DNA from 2 places in the Neoasaia chiangmaiensis genome. Region 2 is predicted to be linked to the other one. Evidence: predicted binding sites of a transcription regulator. Region 2 holds the regulator's gene; the other holds the start of a gene.
What was found. The regulator HrcA, encoded in region 2, represses chaperone genes, less so after heat shock. The targets are predictions, from matches to a motif close to GTTNGCACTCNCNNNNNGNGAGTGCNAAC.
Positions count from the first base shown of each region.

Region 1 (12,313 bases), 960 kb from region 2:
CGGTATCGAACAGGTTCGCCGCCGTGACGCCGTCGCGCCCGACATCGGTGCGTGTCCGCAAAGGCATATCGAGGTTGAGACCACGTTCGAGCGCGTGGGACAGAAGCGGCGCAATCTGGCCGGGCAGGCTGTCCGGGCCGCCTCCGAGAATAAGTTGCGGATCGTCGACCGCTGTCTGGTTCTCGGTTGCGTCCCATGCATGGGCGGGCCGCATCGTGGCAGTCAGTCCGAGGCCGACCATGCCGCCGAGAAAGCGGCGACGCGCGTATGACCGCTTTTTATCGTTGCTCATTGTCAAATCACGCACACTGGGTTTTTCGGCATCGCTGAAGGAATGGATGCGCGAATACGCCAGCGATTTGCGGCGAAACAGTGACCGTCGGTTCTTACGGCCATTTCACCTCCGGCGGCATGCTCATCAGAATCGCTTCGGTATTGCCGCCGGTCTTCAGGCCGAAGATCGTGCCGCGATCGTGGATGAGATTGAATTCCACGTATCGGCCACGACGGATCAGCTGGGCGTCGCGGTCGGCTTCGGTCCAGGGCTGCATCATGCGGGCCCGGACGGCGGCGGGATAGGCTTCGGCGAAGGCATCGCCGACGTCGCGCGTGAAGGCGAAATCGTCTTCCGCGTTACCCGTGTCGTGGCGGTCGAAGAAAATGCCGCCCAATCCGCGCGGTTCCTGCCGATGCGGCAGGTAGAAATAGCGGTCGCACCAATCCTTGAAGCGCGGGTAGTAGTCCGGGTCGTGCCGTTCGCATGCGCTTTCGAAAGCGGCGTGAAACAGTCTGGCGTCTTCCCGGGCTGCATCGCTGTCGGGGAACATCGGCGTGATGTCGCCACCGCCGCCGAACCATCCCTGACTGGTGATGATAAGGCGCGTGTTGAAATGCGCGGCGCAGACATGCGGATTGCAGGGATGCGCGACGAGGGAGATACCGGTCGCGAAGAAGCGCGGGTCGTTCTCCGTGCCCGGGATGCTGCCGCGAAATTCGGGTGAGAACCTACCCCAGACGGTGGACACGTTGACGCCCACCTTCTCGAACACCCGGCCACGCATGACGGACATCACGCCGCCGCCATGCAGCGATCCGTTTGCCTCGTCCCGCGTCCAGGCCGTGCGCTCGAAACGGCCGGGCGCGATGCGATCCCTGAGGACCGGTGAACCAAGTTCCGCGGCATCGTCTTCGATCGCCTCGTAGGATGCGCAGATTCGATCGCGCAGGCTCTCGAACCACGCTGTTGCGGCGCGTTTGAGGGCGTCGTGGGGAACGTCGGCCCGTTGCAGGTCGGCGAAGGTGACGGGTTCGACCGTCTCGCTCATGGCAGGCTCCGATAGGCTGTCAGTCGGCACCGGGCCGACAGAACCGAGCGTGCCATAGCAGAATCGTGATCGGGAGGCTATTGCCCGTCTGCATCCTTTGTGTCGGCATTGGCGAATGGGGTTCCGGATGGGCCCGCCATGAACGAATGCTTGCGGATTGCGCCGTCTCATGTTCCTCCATGTCGTCAATCACCCAATGCGATAAGCGGAGAGCAGACATGGCGGAAGAGAACACGATCGAACCGGTCATCGGGATCATCGGTGGCTCGGGCCTCTACGATATCGATGGTTTGCAGGACAAGGAATGGCGGCACGTCGAGACTCCGTGGGGCGAGCCGTCCGATGCCTTGTTGTTCGGGCGTCTGGATGGCGTTCGCTGCGTCTTCCTGCCGAGACACGGTCGCGGGCATCCCATTCCCCCGTCGGAACTGAATTTCCGTGCCAATATCGATGCGCTCAAACGCTCGGGCGTGACTGACATCCTGTCGCTTTCGGCCGTCGGTTCGCTGCGCGACGACCTGCCGCCTGGCAGCTTCGTCCTGGTGGACCAGTTCATCGACCGTTCCTTCGCCCGCAACAAGACGTTCTTCACACGTGGTTGCGTGGCGCATGTGGCGATGGCCGATCCGGTCTGTCCCCGAATCGGCGACGAGGTCATGCGGCAGGCGAATTTGCTGAACATCTCCATCCGCAAGGGCGGGACGTATCTGGTCATGGAAGGACCGCAATTCTCCACCCGCGCCGAGAGTGAACTCTATCGTCAGTGGGGTTGCTCGGTGATCGGGATGACCAACATGCCGGAGGCCAAACTCGCGCGTGAAGCGGAAATCGACTACGCCAGCGTCGCCATGGTGACGGATTTCGACTGCTGGCATGACGAGCATGACAGCGTGACGGTCGATGCGGTTGTTCAGGTCATGCAACGCAACAGCGAGCGTGCTCGTGCGTTGGTGCGGGCAGTGATCCCGGCCCTGGGACAGCGCCGCGCGCCATGTCCCGCTGGTTGTGACCGTGCGCTCGACCACGCGCTTATCACTGCTCCCGCCGCGCGCGATCCCGCGCTTCTGGCGAAGCTCGATGCCGTGGCCGGACGCGTCCTTAATCGTTAACCCCGTGGACTGGAGCCGAAATGAGCGGCGAAAAGCGTTTTAGTGGTCGTGTTGCCCTTGTGACGGGCGCGGCAGGCAATATCGGTCTGGCGACGGCCAGGCGCCTTGCCGAAGACGGTGCGGATATCGTCCTGCTGGATATCGCCGCCGATAAACTGGCCGAGGCGAAGGACGCTGTCGCGACGTTCGGCACCAGAGTGGAAACCGCCACATGTGACGTCACCGACTTCGCCAGTGTCGACGCCGCGGTTGCGCGGGCAGAGGAATTGCTGGGACCGGTGGCGTTGTTGTTCAACAATGCCGGCTACCAGGGCGCTTTCACGCCGATTCAGGATTATTCGCCGGAGGATTTCGCCAAGGTCATCCAGATCGATCTGATTGGCGCCTTTCATGTGCTTCGCGCCGTGTCTGCACGCATGGTCGCCCATGGTTTCGGGCGTATCGTCAACACGGCCAGCATGGCCGGCTTGCAGGGGCCGCCGAACATGGGGGCCTATGCCGCCGCCAAGTTCGGTATCGTGGGCCTGACGCAGACGGCCTCCAAGGATCTTGCGCCGCACAATATCCGTGTGAACGGCATTGCACCCGCCTTGATGGGACCGGGCTTTATGTGGGACCGGCAGGTCGAGCTTCAGGCGAAGGCAGGAACCCAGTACTTCTCCTCCGACCCTGAGGAAGTGAGCAAGGCGATGATCGGCAGCGTGCCGATGCGCCGCCTTGGTGACATTTCCGAAATACCGGGGGTGGTTTCGTTCCTGATGGGCGAGGATTCCAGCTATATGACCGGTGTCACCTTGCCAATCTCGGGCGGTATCCTGTAGGCATCGTTCTTTCTGACTTGCCGTTGGAGATAGGGTGGCAGGGTTCCCTCGACGTCAGTTGATAATGCCGTCATATCGAGTCCCTTACATAAATCCGTGGCATGCCGGAATTTTATGGGCAGCGTTCGTTTCGACTACCGCCTTCCTTCCGGTACGCAGCTCCTTCGCACAATCCGGGATTTCCCTCGCACCGCTGACGATGTCAGCGAAGGCGCAGGATAATGAAGACATACGGATCGTTCCTGCTCGGGAAAAAACGTTGCATGGCACCATATCGGCCATGGGGACCGTCTCGGCCAATATGAGCCGGTCGATCACGTTGCGCCCGGCGGGCGAGGGCAAGGTGTTGCAGGTCCTGGTGACGCCCGGCGAGCATGTTCATACCGGCCAACACCTGCTGGATTATGTCGATCACGCGTTGCATGTGGTCCAGCTTCAATACGCTCAGGCGCAAGCCGCACTTGCGGCCGCGAAGGCGTCCAGTCTGGAGGCAGAGATCGCCTATCGACGCGGTCGCCTGCTGGACGGCACGTCCGTCCCGACCGGTGAAGTGCAGCGGCGGCGTGCCGTAGCGGAAGAAGCAAGGCAGACGATCATCGCCCGGCAAGCGGATGTCGGGACGATCGAGCATCGATTTCAGGAAGAATTCAATTCCGTTACGGAAAGGATCGACCGGGACGAGGTGTCCAGTCTGATCTCGCCCGTGGATGGCGTCGTGCAATCGATCCACACGGCTGTCGCCAATGACATCAAGCCGGGCGATCCGCTGCTGAGCGTGGTCGATCTCTCCAGCGTCTGGGTCGTGGCGCAGGTGCTCCCACAGGACGCCGGCATGCTGGCGATCGGCGGGCGTGTCGTCGTGCGGCCCGCCGGACATGAGGATGCCAAGCCGCTGATCGTGTCGATTGCGACGATTGATGGCGAGGCTGATCCCGCTACGGGTCTTGTGCGGGTCGTGGCGATTGTCGATCATGCGACAGGAAATTTGCGGCCGGGGGAGATGCTCGACGCGACGCTCCAGACGACATCGGAGGCGTCTGGTGTCGTCGTGCCGCGCGCAGCGGTGCAGCGTGTCGGTGGGCAGAGCATCGTCTATGTTCGCATTGCGTCGGACAGGTTCCAGCCGCATGTCGTGCAGACCGGCCTTGGCGATGACACGGATGTTCTCGTCCAAGGTGACGTGCATCCGGGCGACCCGATTGTGACTGTGGGCAGCTTCGCGCTTAAATCCATGGCGTTGATGGCGGACATGCATGCCGATTGACATGTCCGGTTTCTGGCATGGTGTGCAGCGTCGCCGAATTCCGATCTTCCTTGCAGTCGTCGCTTTTTCAATTGGATCGCTGTTTCTGATTTCGGGTTTGCCGGTCGAACCTGTCCCCGACATTTCGCCGAAACAGGTTTTCGTTTCGGTCACGGCCCCCGGTCTGGCAACAGAAGAAGTGGAGAAACAACTCAGTTTCCCGCTTGAGACGGCGATGACAGGCATTCCCGGCATCGTGGACCTTCGTTCGGTTTCCCGAACCGGGGTTTCCGTCGTCTATATTCAGTTCGACGACAGCACCGATATTCTGCTCGACCGTGAGCGTGTCGCCCAGCGGTTGACGCAGGCGCGCGATGCGATCGCGATCCCCAATCTCTCGATCGCGATGGGGCCGCTGGCGACCGGCATGGGCGAGATCATGCAGATCCAGATTGTCGGCGGCGGTTACGACGACATGGCGCTCAACCGCATCATGACATGGACCGTCGCGCCGCAACTGCGTCTCGTGCCGGGTGTCGTGGCGGTCAATGTCAATGGTGGGGCCGAGGAAACCTATCAGGTCACGCTCGACCCGGCACGGATGCGTGCATTCGATGTCTCCGTCAGTGCTGTCGATCAGGCAGTCGACGAAAATAATGCGTCTGCTGGCGGCGGCTGGATCAGGCAGCAGGATGAGCAGAATATCGTGGTCGGGCGGGCGCGCGTGCAAAGCCTGGCGGATTTTGGGGCGATTCCGGTCAGGATGGGCGTCAACGGGCAGGTTGTGCGATTGCGCGATCTGGGCGTTGTTTCCCTTGCGCCACGCACGCGGCTCGGCGCGGTCACGCGGGATGGGCGGGGCGAGATCGTCAATGGCGTGGTGCTGATGGAAAGCGGCGCAAGTTCGAACGCTGTTCTGTCACATATCGACGCGGCGTTGCCGTCGATCCGGCAATCGCTGCCGCCCGGGGTCAAACTCATCCCGCTCTATCGTCGGTCCGACCTGACGGATCGCACGATCGACACGGTGAAGGAGAATCTCGTCACCGGCGCCGGACTGGTTTTTCTGGTCCTGATCGCTATTATCGGTAACTGGCGGGCTGCGATGGTGATTGTGTCCGTCATTCCGTTCTCTCTGCTGGCCGCGATGGCCGGAATGCGGGTTTTCGGGATATCCGCCAATCTGCTCAGCCTCGGCGCGATCGACTTCGGGATGATCGTCGATGGCTCGCTGGTCATCGTCGAGCATTTTCTGGCACATCGCGATCCGGAAATGCGTGTTGAGAATCAGGCCGTCGCGACACTGCGTGCGGTCATGCGGCCGGTCTGCTTTGCCGTCAGCGTCATCATTCTCGTCTATATGCCTATCCTGACATTGCAGAGCGTCGAAGGGAAAATGTTCAGGCCGATGGCCCAGACCATCATCATGGCGCTGGTCGTATCCCTGTTTTACGCGGTGATCTGCGTACCGGTCCTGGTGTCATGGGCGTTGCGCGACGCTCCAGTCGACCGGGAAACGCGGATCGTCGGCTTTCTCCGTCGCTATTACGAGCCGGCCCTGCGATGGAGCGAGGCGCACGGCGTGTTCCTGGCGGTCATAACCGTTCTCGTCTTCGGATCTTCTGTCGTGCTGGCGATGCGACTGGGGGGTGAATTCGTCCCGACGCTCGAAGAAGGCTCGCTATTGGTGACGTCCACGCGTCTGCCCAGCGCATCGTTGCCGACGGTGCTGCATTCCGTGATGCGCGAAGAGCAGATTCTCAGACGTTTTCCCGAAGTGCGCATTGTGATGAGCAATACCGGGACATCGGCCATTCCAACCGATCCGATGGGAACCAGCGAGACGGACACGTTTGTTTTTCTCAAGCCGCGTTCGACATGGCGAACAGCGTCCACACAGCAGGAGCTGCTGGAGAAAATGGACGTTGCGTTACGCAATGAATTGCCCGATGCGCAATATTCATGGACGCAGCCTATCGAAATGCGGATGGACGATCTGCTTTCGGGCGTGCGCTCGACTGTTGCCCTCTCCATCTATGGCGATGATCTGACGACGCTCACGCATCTGGCGAATGATGCCATCGCGGCGATCAACGATGTACCGGGTGCGGTCGATGTTGCGGTTGCGGGCGGTGGGGGGACGATCCCGTTCCTCCAGATCGACGCTGACCGTGACGCGGCTGCCCGGCTCGGCGTCGCTATTCCCGATATCCTGAACGTCACCGAGGCGATTGGAGGCCATATCGGCAAACCGATCGTCGTTAACAACGCCATCGTTCCGACTCAGGTGCGCTGGCCTGTGCAGGCCGTCTCCAGTCCGGATCGTATCGGGCGATTATGGGTGCGCCGTGTTGACGGGCGCGGCATGGTGCCGTTGTCGACAGTCGCCCACATTCATGTCGTCGATTTGCCGCCGAGGATCGACCGGGACGGGATCAGACGTCGGGTGATCGTCCAGGCCAATGTCCGGGGAAGGGATACGAGTTCATTCGTTCGAGCAGCCCAGGCGGCTGTCAAGCAAAAGCTTGAGCTGCCAGCAGGGTATCGTGTGGCGTGGGCAGGGCAGTTCAGGAACCTCCAGACAGCCATGCATCGTCTTGAGGTCGTCTTGCCCGTCACTTTGGCGCTTATTTTTGTTCTGCTCGTGATCGGGCTGGAATCGTTTGGCGCCGCGCTGCTGGTGTTCTGCAACCTGCCTGTCGCGGCCAGTGGAGGCGTTGTCGCGCTGACCCTGCGTGCGTTACCGTTCAGCATTGCTGCAAGTATCGGGTTTATCGCGCTGTTCGGCGTTGCGATCCTGAACGGTGTCGTATTGCTGAGCCAGATACAGGATTTGCGCCGTCAGGGCGAAGATGCCGCCAAGGCAGCCTTCGATGCAGCCAGAAGCCGGTTTCGTCCGGTCATGGGAACGGCGCTCGTGGCGAGCCTTGGTTTTTTCCCGATGGCATTCTCGGGCAGTGCGGGCGCGGAAGTCGAGCGCCCGCTGGCGACGGTTGTGATCGGCGGGCTTGTCTCATCGACGTTATTGACGCTTCTCGTTCTTCCGTCGCTCTACGCCATGCTGTTCAGGACGCGGCGAGGCGCCTAGGACGCGTTACGCTCGTTCTTGGCTTCGGGAAAATGGGCATGATCGCCCTGATCGGTCTGCCGCTCGGGAAATTCGCCGAGATTTTCCTGAATTTCGGCGTTTTCGACCTGAATGTCAGCACGATCCGGCGGCGGCAGGTCATTGACCGAAATCTCGCCGGCGTGAGGGTGCTCCTCCATGCCGATGATTTCCGAAGCCTGCTCGTGGTAAGCCGTAGCACCGCAATCGGGCTTGCCGTCGGCGGTCCAGAGCTCATTGGCCTTGGCGCGGATTTTCGCGTCGCGCTCGGGGCTGGGAGCGAGGGGATTGGCAACCATATCGATAACTCTTTCATCGTGATGGATGAATCTCGGCGTTACGCCAGCTTCAGAGATGACTCTTGAAGAAAGCCATCGTGCGCTCATGCGCCAGATCGCGGGCCGCCTGATTGAAGCTCGGCCGATCGGGGCAGCCGAAGCCATGGCCGGCGTCGTCATAGACGTAGATTTCCACATCGGGCTGATCGGCGCGGATTTTTTGCACGTCCGTGTGGGGGATGTGGTCGTCCTCTCCACCGAAGTGCAGCTGCACGGGGCAATGCGGCTTTTCGTGGCTGACCTGCGCGATGCCGCCGCCATACCAGGCGACCGACGCGGCAAATTCTCGCGTCCGTGTTGCCGCGATCCAGGCGACGAAGCCGCCCCAGCAGAAACCCTGAATGCCGACTTTCTCATGGCCATGCTTGTTCAGCGCATGCGCACAGGCCGTGACGTCGGCGAGCAGATCTTCCGGCTGGATTTTCGCGCGCAAGGCCAGACCTTTTTGCATTCCGGCCTGATCGTAGGGCAGGACGACGTCGCGTTCCGCCCGATCGAACAGGGCAGGCGCGATCACGTGATAGCCATGATGGCTTGCCAACTCGTCGCAGACGGACTTGATGTGGTCTGCCAGGCCGAAGATTTCCTGAACGATGACGACCGCGTGCTTACTGTCGGGGTTCCCGGCCTCGTAGGCCGCGAAATGGTGGGTATCGGCGGCTGTCAGGGAGATCATGCGTCCCATGAAGGAAGGCTCCATGTTCTGTTTCATCAAAAGCGTGTCGCAGTAGGGAACGTCTTATGGGTGAGATCGTCAATCTGCGTCGTGAACGTAAACGTGCGATCCGCCGGATGGATGCCGCGCAGGCGCAGACCAATCGCGCGTTATCCGGGCGGACGAAGGCGGAGCGCCTGCGGGACGAAGCCGCAGCCGAGCGTGTGGCGTCCCGGCTGGAGATGACGCGGCTGAATCCGGAGCGGGAAAAAGAATAATTGTCATGGTCGCACATCTTGACGTTGGGCGGTGGCGGTCCTACCTCCGTTGGCACTCTCGGTAGGGGAGTGCTAACGCGCTGCGGCTAAGCGGGCGCATACCGGCGGCGTCGCTTTCGATAAGGGCGCGGCCTCAATTTGTGGAGCGATCCATTATGACGAATTTTCGGCCTTTGCACGACCGTGTCGTGGTCCGTCGCCTGAATGGCGAAGAGAAGACCGCGGGCGGCATCATCATTCCGGACACCGCCAAGGAAAAGCCGATGGAAGGCGAAGTCATCTCCGTCGGCGCGGGTGCTCGCAATGAGCAGGGTCAGATCGTGGCGCTGGACGTCAAGGCAGGCGACCGCGTGCTGTTCGGCAAGTGGTCCGGCACCGAGGTGAAGATCAATGGCGAAGAGCTGCTGATCATGAAGGAAAGCGACATCATGGGCGTGATCGGCTGAACAAGCCCGCCCATCATCGCAACTGAACCTCAAACGGAGTTATTCAAATGGCTGCCAAAGATGTAAAATTCGGTGCCGATGCTCGCCAGCGCATGCTGCGCGGCGTCGACATCCTGGCCGACGCGGTCAAGGTGACGCTGGGTCCGAAGGGCCGTAACGTCGTTCTCGACAAGAGCTTCGGCGCACCGCGCATCACCAAGGACGGTGTGTCGGTCGCCAAGGAAATCGAACTGGCTGACAAGTTCGAGAACATGGGCGCCCAGATGGTGCGCGAAGTGGCCTCGAAGACCAACGACATTGCCGGTGACGGCACCACGACGGCGACGGTGCTGGCGCAGGCCATCATCCGCGAAGGTGCCAAGGCGGTTGCTGCCGGCATGAACCCGATGGACCTCAAGCGCGGTATCGACAAGGCCGTTGCGGTGGTCGTCGAGGAACTCAAGAAGAACACCAAGAAGATCACCACGCCGGGCGAAACGGCTCAGGTTGGCACGATCTCCGCGAACGGCGAGCATGAAATCGGCAAGATGATCGCCGACGCCATGCAGAAGGTCGGCACGGAAGGCGTGATTACGGTCGAGGAAGCCAAGGGCCTCCACACCGAGCTCGACGTCGTCGAGGGCATGCAGTTCGATCGCGGCTACATCTCGCCGTATTTCGTGACGAATGCCGAAAAGATGACGGCCGATCTGGATAACCCCTACATCCTGATCCATGAAAAGAAGCTGTCCTCGCTGCAGCCGATGCTGCCGCTGCTGGAAAGCGTCGTGCAGTCCGGTCGTCCGCTGATGATCCTGGCCGAAGACGTCGATGGCGAAGCGCTGGCGACGCTGGTCGTCAACAAGCTGCGTGGCGGCCTGAAGATTGCAGCCGTGAAGGCGCCGGGCTTCGGCGATCGTCGCAAGGCGATGCTGGAAGATATCGCGATCCTGACCGGTGGCCAGGTGATTAGCGAAGACATCGGCATCAAGCTCGAGACCGTGACGCTCGACATGCTCGGTCGCGCCAAGAAGGTGCATATCGAGAAAGAGAACACCACGATCGTCGAGGGCGCAGGCCAGACGGACGATATCAAGGGCCGTTGCAGCCAGATCCGTGCGCAGATCGAGGAAACCACCTCGGACTACGACCGCGAGAAGTTGCAGGAGCGTTTGGCGAAGCTCGCCGGTGGCGTGGCCGTCATCCGCGTCGGTGGCAGCACCGAAGTCGAGGTGAAGGAGCGCAAGGACCGCGTGGACGATGCGCTGCATGCAACGCGCGCAGCCGTCGAGGAAGGCATCGTTCCTGGTGGCGGCACCGCGCTGGCACGTGCTTCCACGGCGTTCGGTCACCTTGAGTTCCACAACGACGACCAGCGCGTCGGCGCGGACATCATCCGCAAGGCCCTGCAGGCGCCGCTGCGCCAGATCGCCTTCAATGCGGGTGAAGACGGTGCGGTCATCGCCGGCAAGGTTCTGGAGATCAACGAGTACAACCAGGGCTTCGACGCCCAGACGGGTGAGTACAAGGATCTGGTCGTGGCCGGTATCATCGATCCGACCAAGGTTGTCCGGACGGCACTTCAGGACGCGGCATCGGTGGCCGGCCTGTTGATTACGACGGAAGCCATGGTTGCCGAGAAGCCCGAGAAGAAGGCTGCTCCGGCCGGTGGCCCGGGTGGCATGGGCGGCATGGGCGACATGGATTTCTGATCCAGATCGCACGAACCGCTCTTTCGGTCCGCAGGAAAGCCGCTCCGTCGCAAGACGGGGCGGTTTTTTTGTGAATTTGGCTAAAAACGATCTTTTGTCGTTGTATCGGCTTCGGGTGTCGTATCTTATCGTAACGATCAGGTATCAATCAGGGAGATGGACATGACCGGACGTTTCGAGACAGCATGGTGGTTTCGCCGATCGTTACTGGCATTGCTGGCGGGTCTGGGCGTCTCGATGGGGCCGGCGGTCGCGGCGGGGGACGACCATGTCGTGGTCGGTGACAGGCTTCCCGAATTCTCGGTGCCGGAACTCGGTGGCGGTAATTTCTCGACCGTGGCGACCAGGGGCAAGGTCGTCGTCGTCAACTTCTGGGCGACATGGTGCGGTCCATGCCAGATGGAAATGCCACATATTCAACAGGATATTTGGCAAAAGTATAAGGACAGGCCCGATTTTGCCTTCGTGGCGATCGCCAGGGAGCAGGATGCAGCGAAGGTCGGTCCGTTCCACCAGAAACATCCCGATTACACATTTCCATTGGGGCTGGATGCGGATCGGCATGTCTATGCCCAATTCGCGACGCGGGGCATTCCACGGACCTATGTTGTCGACCAGACCGGCAAGGTCGTTTTTCGGGTGGAAGGGTATACGCCGGAGGATTTCAGCCAGTTGGTCAAGGCCATCGATACGGCGCTAACGGCGAAAGCCGGGTAGGGCGGCTAGAAGCCGGGCGGTGCGTGCCACTTGCCGCGTGCCTGCTCGAAGGCATAGCCCAGCCGGAGCAGGGTGCCTTCGGACCAGGCCGTTCCGATAAAGGAAAGTCCGATCGGCAGACCCTTTACCTGACCCATCGGAACGGTCAGGTGGGGGTAGCCCGCAATCGCCGCCAATGATCCGGCGCCCGTGCCATCACCGGGACGATCGCCGTTAACCAGATCGTTGGACCAGGCAGGGCCGATCGTGGGTGCAATCAGGGCTTCCAGATTGTCACGATGCAAGAGGGCGTCGATCCCGCCGGGGCCGGCGATCTGGCGTGCCTGATTCCGAGCGTCGAGATAATGCGCATCGGAACGGGGCGGTGCGACTAAGGCGCGCTCGAAAAGTTCCTGCTGGAACCAGGGCATTTCCTGTTCGGCATGATCGCGGTTGAAGACAACAAGATCTGCAAGTGTGCGGGTTTTAACACGCGGCGGCGTATGCGCGAGATAGGCGTTCACGCTGTCGCGAAATTCGCTCAACATGGCCGCCATCTCAAGCGCGTCGAGATTTTTGCGGTCGAAGGCCGGAATATCGATAAG
Region 1 covers NZ_CP014691.1:722,656-734,968, reverse strand. Annotated here, with positions in the region: gene A0U93_RS03495 (hypothetical protein) at 1-292, opposite strand, end outside; gene hemF (oxygen-dependent coproporphyrinogen oxidase) at 387-1,325, opposite strand; gene A0U93_RS03485 (S-methyl-5'-thioadenosine phosphorylase) at 1,544-2,434, shown strand; gene A0U93_RS03480 (SDR family NAD(P)-dependent oxidoreductase) at 2,455-3,255, shown strand; gene A0U93_RS03475 (efflux RND transporter periplasmic adaptor subunit) at 3,320-4,519, shown strand; gene A0U93_RS03470 (efflux RND transporter permease subunit) at 4,509-7,586, shown strand; gene A0U93_RS03465 (hypothetical protein) at 7,583-7,903, opposite strand; gene A0U93_RS03460 (dienelactone hydrolase family protein) at 7,953-8,642, opposite strand; gene A0U93_RS03455 (DUF4169 family protein) at 8,684-8,875, shown strand; gene groES (co-chaperone GroES) at 9,031-9,321, shown strand; gene groL (chaperonin GroEL) at 9,369-11,012, shown strand; gene A0U93_RS03440 (TlpA family protein disulfide reductase) at 11,175-11,729, shown strand; gene A0U93_RS03435 (amidase) at 11,735-12,313, opposite strand, start outside.
Region 1: the regulator HrcA is predicted to act here: its motif matches at 8,924-8,952, upstream of groES (co-chaperone GroES).

Region 2 (12,313 bases):
AGGAGGCGCAGGCCGCGATCTCGAAGGTCTTCGCCAGCTAGTCCCGCATGGGCTGCGGCGGCGCCATCCGCTGCCGTAGCCTCGGCGTCGCGAAATCGAGAAAACAACGCATTTTCAGCGGCATCTGCCCGCGTGGCACATGCAGCAGGCTGATCGGCACGGGCAATCGTTCGAAGGCTTCCAGAACGATGCGCAGGGCACCGTCGCGGACGGCCTGCGACACCTGATAATGCAGCAATTGCGCAAACCCGATGCCCCTGATGGCGGCGGACACGACGGCGTCCGTCGTCGTCACGGACAGTCGGGGCGTCACGCGCACGTCCGTTACACGCATCCGGCCCTTGCCGCGGAAACGCCAGATCGATGAGGACAGCGGCGTGTCCAGCCCGATGCACGGGAGTCCGGCCAGATCGTCCGGGGTCGCGGGCATGCCGCCATCGGCCAGCAGCGCGGGACTGGCGCACACCACCGCGCGCATCAGGCCGATGCGTGTCGCCACCATGGAACTGTCAGGCAGCGCGCCGATCCGCACCGCCATGTCCACATGCGCATCAACCAGATCCAGCGTGTGATCGACCAGGATCAGCCGAACGCGGATATCAGGGAACGCCGCCAGAAAATCCGCGACGACCGGCAGCACATGCAAACTCCCGAACATGACCGGCGCGGTGAGCACCAGCTCCCCTCTTGGCAGGGTGAACTCACCGGCCGCGGCCCGTTCGGCTTCCTCGACCTCATCCAGAATACGCCGTGCCGCCGCGACGTAGGCGATCCCGGCATCCGTCAGGGCGAGCCTGCGGGTGCTGCGCAGCAACAGATGCGTGCCAAGGCGCGCCTCCAGCGCCGAGATCTTCCGGCTCAACGTCGTCAACGGCACGTTGAGCCCGCGCCCGGCGGCGGAGAGACTGCCGGCATCCACGACTGTCACCAGCATCTTCATGGCATCGAGACGATCCATTCACTCTTCCATATTATGGTGGAATGCTTTCCGGAAATACCGGATTATGCCTGAACGCGACATGACGCAGGCTGCGTTTCCATACCGATGGAGACGACATCATGGCGCATCAGACCTTTCGAACCGTCGACGTGGACGGGCTGGACATCTTCTATCGCGAAGCGGGTAACGCCGCGAGACCGACGCTCCTGCTCCTGCATGGCTTCCCGACCGGCAGCTACATGTTCCGCGACCTGATCCCGCTGCTGGCGGACCGCTTCCACCTTGTGGCGCCCGACCTGCCGGGATTCGGCCTGTCGGCCATGCCGCCGCGCGCGCAGTTCAGCTACACGTTCGACAATCTGGCACGCGTCGTCTCACGCTTCACGGAGATCATCGGCCTCCAGCGTTTCGGGCTCTATATCTTCGATTACGGTGCGCCGACCGGCCTGCGCATGGCGTTGCGTCATCCCGAGCGGATCACCGGCATCGTCTCGCAGAATGGCAACGCCTATGAGGAAGGCCTGAGCGATGGCTGGGATCCCATTGCACGCTACTGGCGCGATCCGAACGACGCCAACCGCCAGGCGCTACGCACGTTCCTGACGCCGGATGCCATTCGCTGGCAATATGAACATGGCGTCCACGATATCGCGACCGTCTCGCCGGACGGATACACGCTCGATGCCGCCTTCATGGCGCGTCCGGGCGCGGATGAGATCCAGCTCGACCTCATGCTCGATTACGCCAGCAACGTGGCACTCTACCCCGATTTCCAGAACTATTTCCGGGTGCACCGCCCGCCGTTTCTGGCGATCTGGGGACGGAACGATCCGTTCTTCCTGCCCCCCGGTGCGGAAGCCTACCGTCGCGACCTGCCGGATGCCACCGTCCGGCTGCTCGACACCGGGCATTTCGCGCTGGAGACGCACGCGGAGACCATCGCCCGGGCGATCGGCGACAAATTCACATGACAGGGCCAGTCGGCACTCAGCCCAGCAGGCGACCGATCACCTGCGCCGTATAATCCACGACCGGCACGATGCGCCCATAATTCAGGCGCGTCGGGCCGATCACCCCGATCGCACCGACGATGCGCTGCGCCTCGTTACGCGCGGGCGCGACCACCATGGAGACGCCGGACATGCCGAACAGGCCGCTCTCCGCACCGATATAGATCCGCACGCCTTCCGAATCCTGCGCCAGTTGCAACAGGCGGAGCATCGTCTCCTGTGTTTCCAGCCGCTCGAACAGCATCTGGATCGTGGTCAGCCGTTCGATCTCCGTGATGTCGGTCAGCAGGTTCCCCTGACCGCGCAGGAATAGCGTGCCGTGGCTTTCGTCCCATGTCGCCAGACCGCTTTCGATGACGTTGGCGGCCAGCGCATCCAGTTCGTGACGGTCGGCCTGCATCTCCTCGGAAACGCGGGTGCGCAAGGCGGCCAGCGTCAGGTCCCCCAGACGGGCATTGAGGTAATTGCCCGCCTCCACCAGGGCGGAAGGCGGCACGCCCGGCGGCGTCTCGATCACGCGGTTCTCCACCTGCCCGTTCGCGCCGACGAGGATGACCAGAACGCGCGACGGGCCGAGCGCCACGAATTCGATATGCTTCAGGGCCGCATCGTTCTTGGGCGCCAGCACCAGCCCGGCCGCGGCGGAGAGGCCGGAGAGCATGGCGGATGCCTCGCCCAGCATGTCCTGCACGGAGCGCCCGCGCGGTTCGAGCCGCCGGGCGATCTGCTGGCGGTCATCCTCGCTAAGGCCACCGAACTGCAACAACCCGTCCACGAACAGGCGAACGCCTTTCTCGGTCGGCAGACGCCCGGCTGAGACGTGCGGGCTGAACAGGAGGCCGGCCTGCGTCAGATCCGCCATGACGTTTCGGATGGTGGCTGGCGAGAGGATGGGTGTCAGCCGCTGCGACAGGGTCCGGCTGCCGACGGGTTCGCCCGTCTCCACATACTGCTCCACGATCTCGCGAAGGATGGCGGCGGCGCGCGAATCCAGTCCGTGCGAAAGGCCGTTGAGATCGATCATGGCGTGGTTGCTCCCGCGACGGTGGCATTGCGACTGTTACACGATAATATAGGCGGCAATCCTGCCTTAAACGAGACGCGCGCCGGATCGTCTTGCGCGCCGATGCGTTCATCCCTGCTCTTCCCGCTTCATCCGCCTTCGTCGAGAGAGTTTTCATGCCACGCGTCGCGGCCGTTCATATCTATCCCGTCAAAAGCCTTCACCGAATTTCTCCCGACCATCTGGACCTGCGCCCCTGGGGGCCGGAAGGCGACCGGCGCTGGCTGGTGACCGACCCGGACGGCAACTTCATCTCCCAGCGCGAATGCAGCGCCATGGCGTTAATCACGCCGACCCCCACCGCCCTCGGCCTGACGCTCTCCCGCCGTGACATGGCGGATTGCGTGGTGCGACGACCCAACGACCATGCCCATCGGCGCCACGTGCGCGTCTGGGGCGACTGGATGGAAGCACGCGAGGCCAGCCAGCGGGCCGGAGAATGGCTGAGCGCGGCGCTGGGACGCCCCGCCCGCCTGGCCTACATGGACACGCCGGAAGCCGCGCGTATCCGCGATGTCGGCGGTCAGGCGAACCCGGTTTCCTTCGCGGACGAATACCCGATCCTGATCGCCAATGTGGCGTCGCTCGACGACCTCAACACCCGGCTGGACGAAAAGCTGCCGATGACACGCTTCCGCCCTAACATCGTGGCGGAGGATGCCGAGGCATGGGAGGAGGACGGCTGGCGACGCATCCGCATCGGCGAGGCGATCCTGCGCGTCGTCAGCCCCTGCGCGCGCTGCGGCATCACCTCGGTCGATCAGGAAACGGGCGAAATCCGTGACAGGAAGCAGCCGCTGGCCGCGCTGGCCAGCTTCCGTCGCGGACATGGCGGCGTGATGTTCGCGCAGAACGCCACCATCGAAACGCCGGGCCGAATCGCACCCGGCGATACCATCGAAATTCTCGAACGCGGTGAATCGAATCTGGGTTGATCGCTTCGGATATGGCAGGCCGATTCCAATCCACGAACTGTCCCGCTCGTTCCTCGACTGGACTGGCGGTTCCGGACGCGTGGCGTTAAGCGTGCCACACCTGACGAACCGACAAGGACCTTCCATGACCCGCCCTTCCGGCCGTGCCGCCGATGAAAACCGCGCCGTCAGCATCGAACTCGGCTACGCACGCCATGCCGAGGGTTCCGCGCTGATCCGGATGGGCGGGACGGAGGTGCTGTGCACGGCGTCGATCGAGTACCGCGTGCCGCCCTTCCTGCGGGGCAAGGGACAGGGCTGGATCACGGCGGAATATGGCATGCTGCCCCGTGCCACACATGCGCGCGGCAATCGGGAAGCCGCGAAGGGCAGGCAGTCCGGTCGCACGCACGAGATCCAGCGCCTGATCGCCCGGGCGCTGCGTGCTGCTGTCGATCTGAAGGCTTTGGGTGAAATGACGATCACGCTGGATTGCGATGTCCTGAACGCCGATGGCGGCACGCGCTGCGCCTCGATCACCGGCGCATGGGTGGCGCTCGCGGCGGCGCTCGACAAGCAGCAGAAGGCCGGCAAGCTGAAACGATCTCCCTTGATAGCGCAGATTGCGGCGATTTCCTGCGGTCTGACGGCCGCCGGGGCGGTACTGGATCTGGACTACATCGAGGACAGCAGTGCGCAGGCGGACGCCAATTTCGTTCTGACGGCCGAAGGCGGCATCGTCGAAATTCAGGGCACGGCGGAAACCGCCCCCTTCTCCGAGACGGCGTTCACCGAACTGCTGCGTCTGGCGCGATGCGGTACTGCCGCGCTTTTCGTGGCACAACGTCAGGCTCTGGAGGGCCTGTCATGAAGTCCGATCGTCGTCTGGCGCGTGGCGCGCGTATCGTCCTTGCCAGCCATAACAAGGGAAAGCTGGCCGAATTCGCCGCGCTGCTGAAGGAGAGCGGCATCACAGTCGTATCCGCCGCGGACATGAACCTGCCGGAACCCGACGAGACCGCGGACAGTTTCGAAGGCAACGCCGCGATCAAGGCGCTGGCGGCGGCAAGGGCGACCGGCCTGCCGGCACTGGCGGATGATTCCGGCTTCTGCGTTGCCGCGCTGGATGGCCGCCCCGGCGTCTATTCCGCACGATGGGGCGGCCCGGAACGGGATTTCGATGCCGCCATGGCGCGGGTGAATGTCGAGATCGGCACCGACCCCGACCGGCGCGCGGCATTCGTTGCCGTGCTTTGCCTCGCCTGGCCCGATGGCACGACGCATACGGTCGAGGGCCGTTGCGACGGCCACGCCGTCTGGCCGCCGCGCGGTGAGCATGGTCATGGCTACGATCCGATTTTCGTACCGGAAGGCGAGACGCGCTCATTCGCGGAGATGAGCGGCCCGGAGAAAAACGCCATCAGTCATCGTGGCCGGGCGCTGGAGCGGTTCCTTGCGGAGTGTGTCGCCTAGAGCCGTTCCACGTTAATCCGGTTCATATCCTGCTGCTTTGAAGAAATTGGTGCATTCGTCTGGTGTGAAGGCCTGAAGCACGTCTCCGACGGCATTCCAGAGTGCCGTGACGGTTCGTTCCGCCCTGCTGCGCAAAAGGGATTTGAGTTTGGAGAACGCCCTCTCGATCGGATTGAAGTCCGGGCTGTAGGGCGGCAGGAACACCATCGATGCTCCTGCCTGTTCGACGGCCCGACGGGCGCCCGGCATCCGGTGGGCGGGCAGGTTGTCGAGGATGACGATGTCGCCCGGTCGCAGGGCCGGCACGAGCACGCGCTCGACATAGGTCTGGAACACGGCACCGTTCATCGCCCCGTCATGCACAAAGGGTGCTGTCAGGCCCGTGGTGCGCAGCGCCCCGGTGAAGGTCGTCGTTTTCCAGTGCCCGTGAGGCACGCCCGAGCGGCATCGTTCGCCGCGCAAGGCGCGTCCCCGCAGCCTGGCCATCTTCGTCGACAGGCTGGTCTCGTCGATGAAGACCAGCCGCTCCGGGTCGAGATCGGGCTGCGCGTCAAACCAGTCCTCGCGCCGTTTCAGGACGTCGGGACGTTCCTGCTCCAGTGCATGGGCGGTCTTTTTTTGAACGTCCAGCCGCGCTGACGCAGCCACCGGCTGAGCATGCTGCGCCCGATCTCGACCGCATGCGCCTCGTGCAACCGCGCCGCCATCTCCACCCGCGTGATATCCCGGCGTGCTTCAATCAGCCCGAAGATGAAGGCCGCGTGGACATCCAGACGGGAGCCGCGCGGTTTGCCCTGACGGCGCGCCGTCCGCTCGCCCGTCTCGCGCTCTCGCCGCAGCCACCGGATCGCGGTAGCGATCCCGACATTGAACCGCGCCGCAGCCGCCCGGGCCGAAAGGCCGGACGCTCCCGCCGCCAGAACACGCACCCGCAGATCGTCACCATATGCCCAAGACATCGCCCTCTCCCTCAACAGAAAGGGTGAATCACAACCCACGCTCTTCGTCATCCCCCACGATTCATAGTTCAATGGACGCACTCTAAGAAATATTTTTTATACTTCTTCTGTCAAAATACTTACCACTCTCAAAAACTATTAAGCCATCATAAATATGAATGCCACAGAATTTTTCACTGAACGCATTTGGAGGAATATCTTGACCTGTGTGACACGCATGGAGTTCATCAATAAGAGATTTAGTATATTCAATGAATGTATTTTCTCTCAGCAAACCCCCTTCATAGTTTCTCCAATACGATGTATAAACGTCCTCTACGAAATATAAACCATTGTGTGATAAAGTTTTAGAAAATATTTCGAAGTTTTTTATTGTGTCATTCGGCATATGAGATCCATCATCTATTACTATATCAGGACAACCAAATTCTAAGAATAAATTCTCTCTAAAATGCTTGTCATCAATATTACCTTCTCGACAAAAAATTTGATTGCCATTATAGTCAGATTCTGTGATGCACACAATGATTGAAAACCCTCCTAAATATTTCCTCCACATTTCGGCTTGAGCTAAGGAATGATCGCCATCTATTATGAGAAATAATCTACACGGATTATTTTTATATTTGTGAAGGTACCTTTCGTAAATAGAAAAATACTGTGCGTTCTTTTCTATCTCGCCTATGGACACATTCTTAAAGGCTTCATAAAGACTCATTTTATATCCTATTATATTATAGATAGAATTTCTTCAGCTACCATTTTTGGATTCTCAATTACACTGTAGGAATTGAAGCCATTCCTATTCTCGAATTGCTGAGTTCCGGTCGTAGGAAAAAAATATCTACTGTTATTTTTCGCTATTTTATCGACAAGGAGGAAATTGCTATTGAGCAGATCGTTAGGAAGAATGCAAAAAATGTCATTTTCTCGCCCCGAGAAGGCGCTCACATGAAAAGCTGATGACGATGTTCCAATTACAACGCGCCTCTCTCGAAATAATTTTATCTGATCACTAAGAGAAAGAGTTTCTGGAGCCACAATATCTACATTGGCTCGCCTGAAAACATCAATGATCTCATTTTCATTTCCAATTTTTGTAACTCCTCCTCCCATAAGATGCTTACTCAGATAAACGGGGCGGTCAATATTATTTACCGTTGCGCCCTTCACCAATATATCACCGATACTTCGACACATTTGCCCATATACTCTATGAACATAATTTTGCTCTTCAAATGATGGTCGAGGAATTGTGATATGTTTAATTCTTACTGGTCTATCGAAGGTCGCCAGCTTGCTCTGGTTTATACCAACTGCATTCCAAAGTTGCATGCGATAATCAATATCAAACCAATTGCTGATTGGTCCATGACTATGGAAAATTACTGGCGAAGTAATATTTGTATATTCCAAGCACCACAATCTTGCTAATGAAGTAATTATAAAATGACCGAAATGATTTATTACCTGTCCGCCATAAATATAGTGATCCTCTGGCGCATACGGAATGTCATCGATCTTTAGTTCTGTCATTCCATTATCACATACAAGACGTCGATCAGGACCACGACAATACGCCGAAGCATCAATTAACGTACCATTTTTTGAAAAAATTCCCCAATGCCGATCGTGATCCAGATGTACTTTTTCGGCAAAAGGCACAAATATAACATCAAAGTGATCCTCCATTATAGGTAGTGACTGCACAAGATGACTTTTTCCCCATACTGTTTTAATATTACGAAGTATCATCTGATTTTCATTAATCTCTATGTTTAATAAGTTTCATCCCTTGTCATTCATAGACAGAGGGCATCGATCAGTCATGGCTATATCACATTGAGTTTGCTATCCAGTTCATTTAGCAAAAAAAGGGTAAGGCTTCTTTTCTGAGGCGAAAACTCTGCACTTAATCAGGAAGGTCAAGACGACCTTACATAACCAAGGAAAACAGAAGGTTAGATGTTTAAATGAGTTCTCCAAGAAAAATCTGGGCCTCTCTTCGATTACAGATAATTGTAATCAGCGCGCTCATGCTTCGGGAACTTCATACCCGCTTTGGTAGAGAAAACCTCGGATATCTGTGGATTATCGGAGAACCTATTCTATTCTGCGCGGGTGTTGCCATCGCTTGGACTGCCATACGCCCGGCACATGAACATGGATTGCAGACGACAGCAGTTGTTGTGACAGGATATGTACCACTTACAATGTGGCGCCATTGCCTGATGGTCTCAATAAGAGCCTTCGAAGCCAACGGCAGTCTTTTGTTTCACCGTCAGGTCACTCCATTGGATATCATTTTGTCTCGAAGCTTGCTAGAGATAAGCGGAACGCTAATAGCCGGCTTGATAGTGTGTTACGGGGCGATTTTACTTGGCTATATGCTCCCACCTCAAAATTGGGCGCTTTTGTACACAGGACTTATCTATCAATGCTTTTTTTCTTTTGCGACGGCGTTACTTGTCGCCTCTTTAAGCCAACGGTCGGAAATTGTAGAGAAATCAGTAAGTGTATTCTCTTATCTTTCTTTGCCTTTCTCAGGCGCCTTTTCCCTATGCAGTTGGCTTCCAGAACCTGCAAGAAAGTTTCTTCTATGGTCGCCATCCGTAAACAATATCGAAATGATTCGGGGGGGGCAATTTGGAGACACGATACACCCTTATTACAATATGCTATATGATGCATATATAACCTTCTTCCTTGTACTTATTGGCCTTTCCCTTACGTTGAGAGTTCGGAAATTTATAACAATACAGTGATTATTCACTATATTGTTATAACCTTCGATATCAGCAAGGAATGCGTTTGAGAAAAATTTCTTATGCTGGCGCTTTATTGCAGGGAGAACCTTTATAATAACCCTCGATCATTACAGTTGCCCATTGACCAGAGTAGCCATAAACCATGCGACTGACCCGATACCTGCCTGCCCTCTGCCTGATGACGCCCCTCGTCGCGCAGGCACAGATCACCCCGTCTTCCAGCGCGATCAATCTCGCGGGTTTCAACCTGCTGGAAACGCCGCAGGGGCACGCCGTTCTGGAACCATCCACGCAGGGGCGCGGCGGCACCATCGCATCGCCGGCAGGCGTGACGCTGGGCATGGATGCCGTGCGCTCCTCGAACTATCACACCGTGCGCCCGGCCATCGCGCTACAGGAGACGCAGCGTTTTCGTCCGCAGGATGGCGTGACGGTGTATGACGCGGCACTGCATCTGGATCGTCTTCCGCGCAGGGGCCACACGGTAATCGCCGAGATCACCGCCGACGACCAGCCGCGTCTGGAGCTGGCTGTCGAGGGCGATACGGTGATCGTCACGGATGCAATTCCCGGCGCGGCGCCGTTCAGGGCGGTGGGCGGCACGATCTCGCCATCACGCAATGTCGCCTACCGGATCGCGATCCTGCCGAATGGCGGTGTCGGCATCACGGTGAACGGCATCAAGGGGGTGTATGCACTACCGGTTCAGGAAGCGCTGAGCTTCCGCACGGGGCTGATGGTCAGCGACGACATCGGGCATCGTCCCGATATTGCTCAGGTCACCTTCATGCGGCTGACCAATACCCACCGCCCAACCATCGGCGGCACGATCTGATACCTGCGCCTCAGCCGGGGTAGAGTCGGCGCGCGACACGTTCCATCGTCAGACCCTGCACGACGATGGTGAACACGACGACGCCGTAACAGATGGGCAGAAGGAGGGCCCGCAGCTCCCCCGGCGGCAATCCCAACGCAAGTGAGACGGAAATACCGCCACGCAGGCCGCCCCAGGTCAGGACGCCCAGCATACGGCCACGGTCCCAATGCAGGAGATAGCCCGGCAGCGTCGAGAACAGCACGCTCAGGCAGCGTGCGCCCAATGACAAGGGGATGACGATCGCCGTCATCAGCATGGCCGTTCCGTCCGGCGTTACGTCCAGGATCTGCAGGCCGATCAGCAGGAACAACAATACGTTCAGCACCTCGTCGATCAGGTTCCAGGCCGAATCGAGTTCCCCGCGGGAAGCAGGCTCGACCGTCGCGCCATCGTTTCTGGCACCGAAGCACAGGCCCGCCACCACGACGGCGATCGGCCCGGACATGCCGAAGCGATTGGCCATGCTGAAAGTCCCCGTCGCGAGCGCGAGGGAAATCAGGAGATCGATATGCGCGTCGCGCTGGGCACGCAGAAGACGCAGGGCGATCCATCCGGTCACGGCACCCAGCAGGCCGCCGCCGATCGCTTCCCGGCAGAAGGCGACGGCCATGTCCGTCCAGACAAGATCGTGACGATCACCCGTCGCCAGACCGATCGTGACACCGAAGATCACGACGCCGACCCCGTCGTTGAACAGGCTTTCGCCGGCGAAAACAGCCTGTAACGGTCCCGGCAGCCCCAAACGCTTCAACATGCCCACGACCGAGACCGGGTCCGTCGGTGCAAGGATCGCCCCGAGCACGACGCACCAGCTGAACGGGATCGGCCGCTCAAGGAGGGAGCACAGGAGCCAGACCGCCGCCGCCAGAAAAACGACGGAGAGGATGGTGCCCAGAACAGCCAGCGCCGCGACGGAGGCCAGACGGGCGCGCAGATGCGCGAGGTTCACCTGCATCGCGCCGGCGAAAAGCAGGAAACACAGCGCGCCATTCAGCAGCGCCTGCGGCAGGTTGATGAGGCGCAGCGCCGTTCTCGGCCACGCCTGCAAATCGTAGGCGGGAATCAACGGGTTGAGCACCATCACCAGCATCGACAGCAGCAGGGAAAACACCAGCACGCCAATCGTCATCGGCAGGCGGAGCGTGTGATGGTTGGCCATGCTCAACAGGGTGGACAGCGTCAGGAGCACGGCGATCAGGGTAATGGTATCCATGGAACAGATGGCTGGCGGTTCCCCTGACGGACGTCAAGAAAAACACGCCCGCCGCTCATGCAGCCCGGTTCGGCAGCTTCGCCACCCAGTCGGCCACGGAATCTCCGCTGCCGATGTCATTCTGGATCAGTCCGTCGACCATGAATGTCGGGGAGACGTGAACACCGTTCTGCCGCGCGTATTGGCAGTGCCATTTGATGGCGCGATCGAGATCGGGAATGGCGAATGCCGCATGCAACGCGACGCCGCTATATCGTTCGAGCCGGGCGATGATATCGTTCGGCGTGGCGTTCATGTTCGGGCCACCGGCATGATGCTCGAATTCGAACGCCTCGCGATGCGCTCCGATCGCCGCCATGACGCGTTTGGCCGTTTCCCTGCCGCCGTCCAGCGTCGAAGCCGCCAGGATGCAGCGCGTCAGCACGCCGGAGAACATGTGCCATGGTTGCGATTGCAGGCGGATTTTCATCGTGACGCGATCGGCCCCGGCTTCGGCGAGAAAATCGTCGAGCTTGCCGAAAGCGCGGACGGAGAACGGACAGGTCGGCTCCAGAAAAACCTCGAACGTCAGATCGCCGTGTCCCCATACAAGTGGATCCGCACGCCAGTTCGTCTCAGTCATCGCTGGTTCCTTTGCCTGAAACCTATGATACGCTTGGCTTGCCCGCTCCGTTGCCTGACAGGTTCATGTTCCATGTCTGCTGCCGCTCGCGCCCACCCACTTCTCGCACTGCGCAATATTGGCAAGGCGGCGCTGGCGGATTTCAGGATTCTGGGCATCACCACCGTCGAGCAACTGGCGACGCAGGATGCCGACACGCTTTACGTGGCGCTCTGCCGCAAGACCGGCACGCGTCACGATCCGTGCGTGCATGACGTGTTCGCCGCCGCCATCCATCAGGCACGCACGGGCGAGGCGCTGAACTGGTGGCAGTTCACGCCGGCGCGCCGCGACCGTCAACAACGGGGCGATTTCCCCGCTGTCTGACTGATTCAGAACTTTTCGCCGACCATTTCCTCGCTCTTGCGCCAGAGCGCCTCGGCGCGGTCCGGGTCGAGCGCATAAGCCCGCACGCCTTCGTTCATCAGGCCGAGC
Region 2 covers NZ_CP014691.1:1,684,981-1,697,293, forward strand. Annotated here, with positions in the region: gene pgm (phosphoglucomutase (alpha-D-glucose-1,6-bisphosphate-dependent)) at 1-41, shown strand, start outside; gene A0U93_RS07910 (LysR family transcriptional regulator) at 38-958, opposite strand; gene A0U93_RS07915 (alpha/beta fold hydrolase) at 1,060-1,911, shown strand; gene hrcA (heat-inducible transcriptional repressor HrcA) at 1,928-2,974, opposite strand; gene A0U93_RS07925 (MOSC domain-containing protein) at 3,130-3,948, shown strand; gene rph (ribonuclease PH) at 4,073-4,798, shown strand; gene rdgB (RdgB/HAM1 family non-canonical purine NTP pyrophosphatase) at 4,795-5,400, shown strand; one part of gene A0U93_RS07940 (IS630 family transposase) at 5,413-6,020, opposite strand; one part of gene A0U93_RS07940 (IS630 family transposase) at 6,020-6,359, opposite strand; gene A0U93_RS16165 (hypothetical protein) at 6,442-7,077, opposite strand; gene A0U93_RS07945 (glycosyltransferase family 61 protein) at 7,089-8,114, opposite strand; gene A0U93_RS07950 (ABC transporter permease) at 8,333-9,124, shown strand; gene A0U93_RS07955 (hypothetical protein) at 9,270-9,962, shown strand; gene A0U93_RS07960 (cation:proton antiporter) at 9,973-11,217, opposite strand; gene A0U93_RS07965 (DsbA family protein) at 11,273-11,839, opposite strand; gene A0U93_RS07970 (helix-hairpin-helix domain-containing protein) at 11,912-12,205, shown strand; gene A0U93_RS07975 (SDR family NAD(P)-dependent oxidoreductase) at 12,211-12,313, opposite strand, start outside.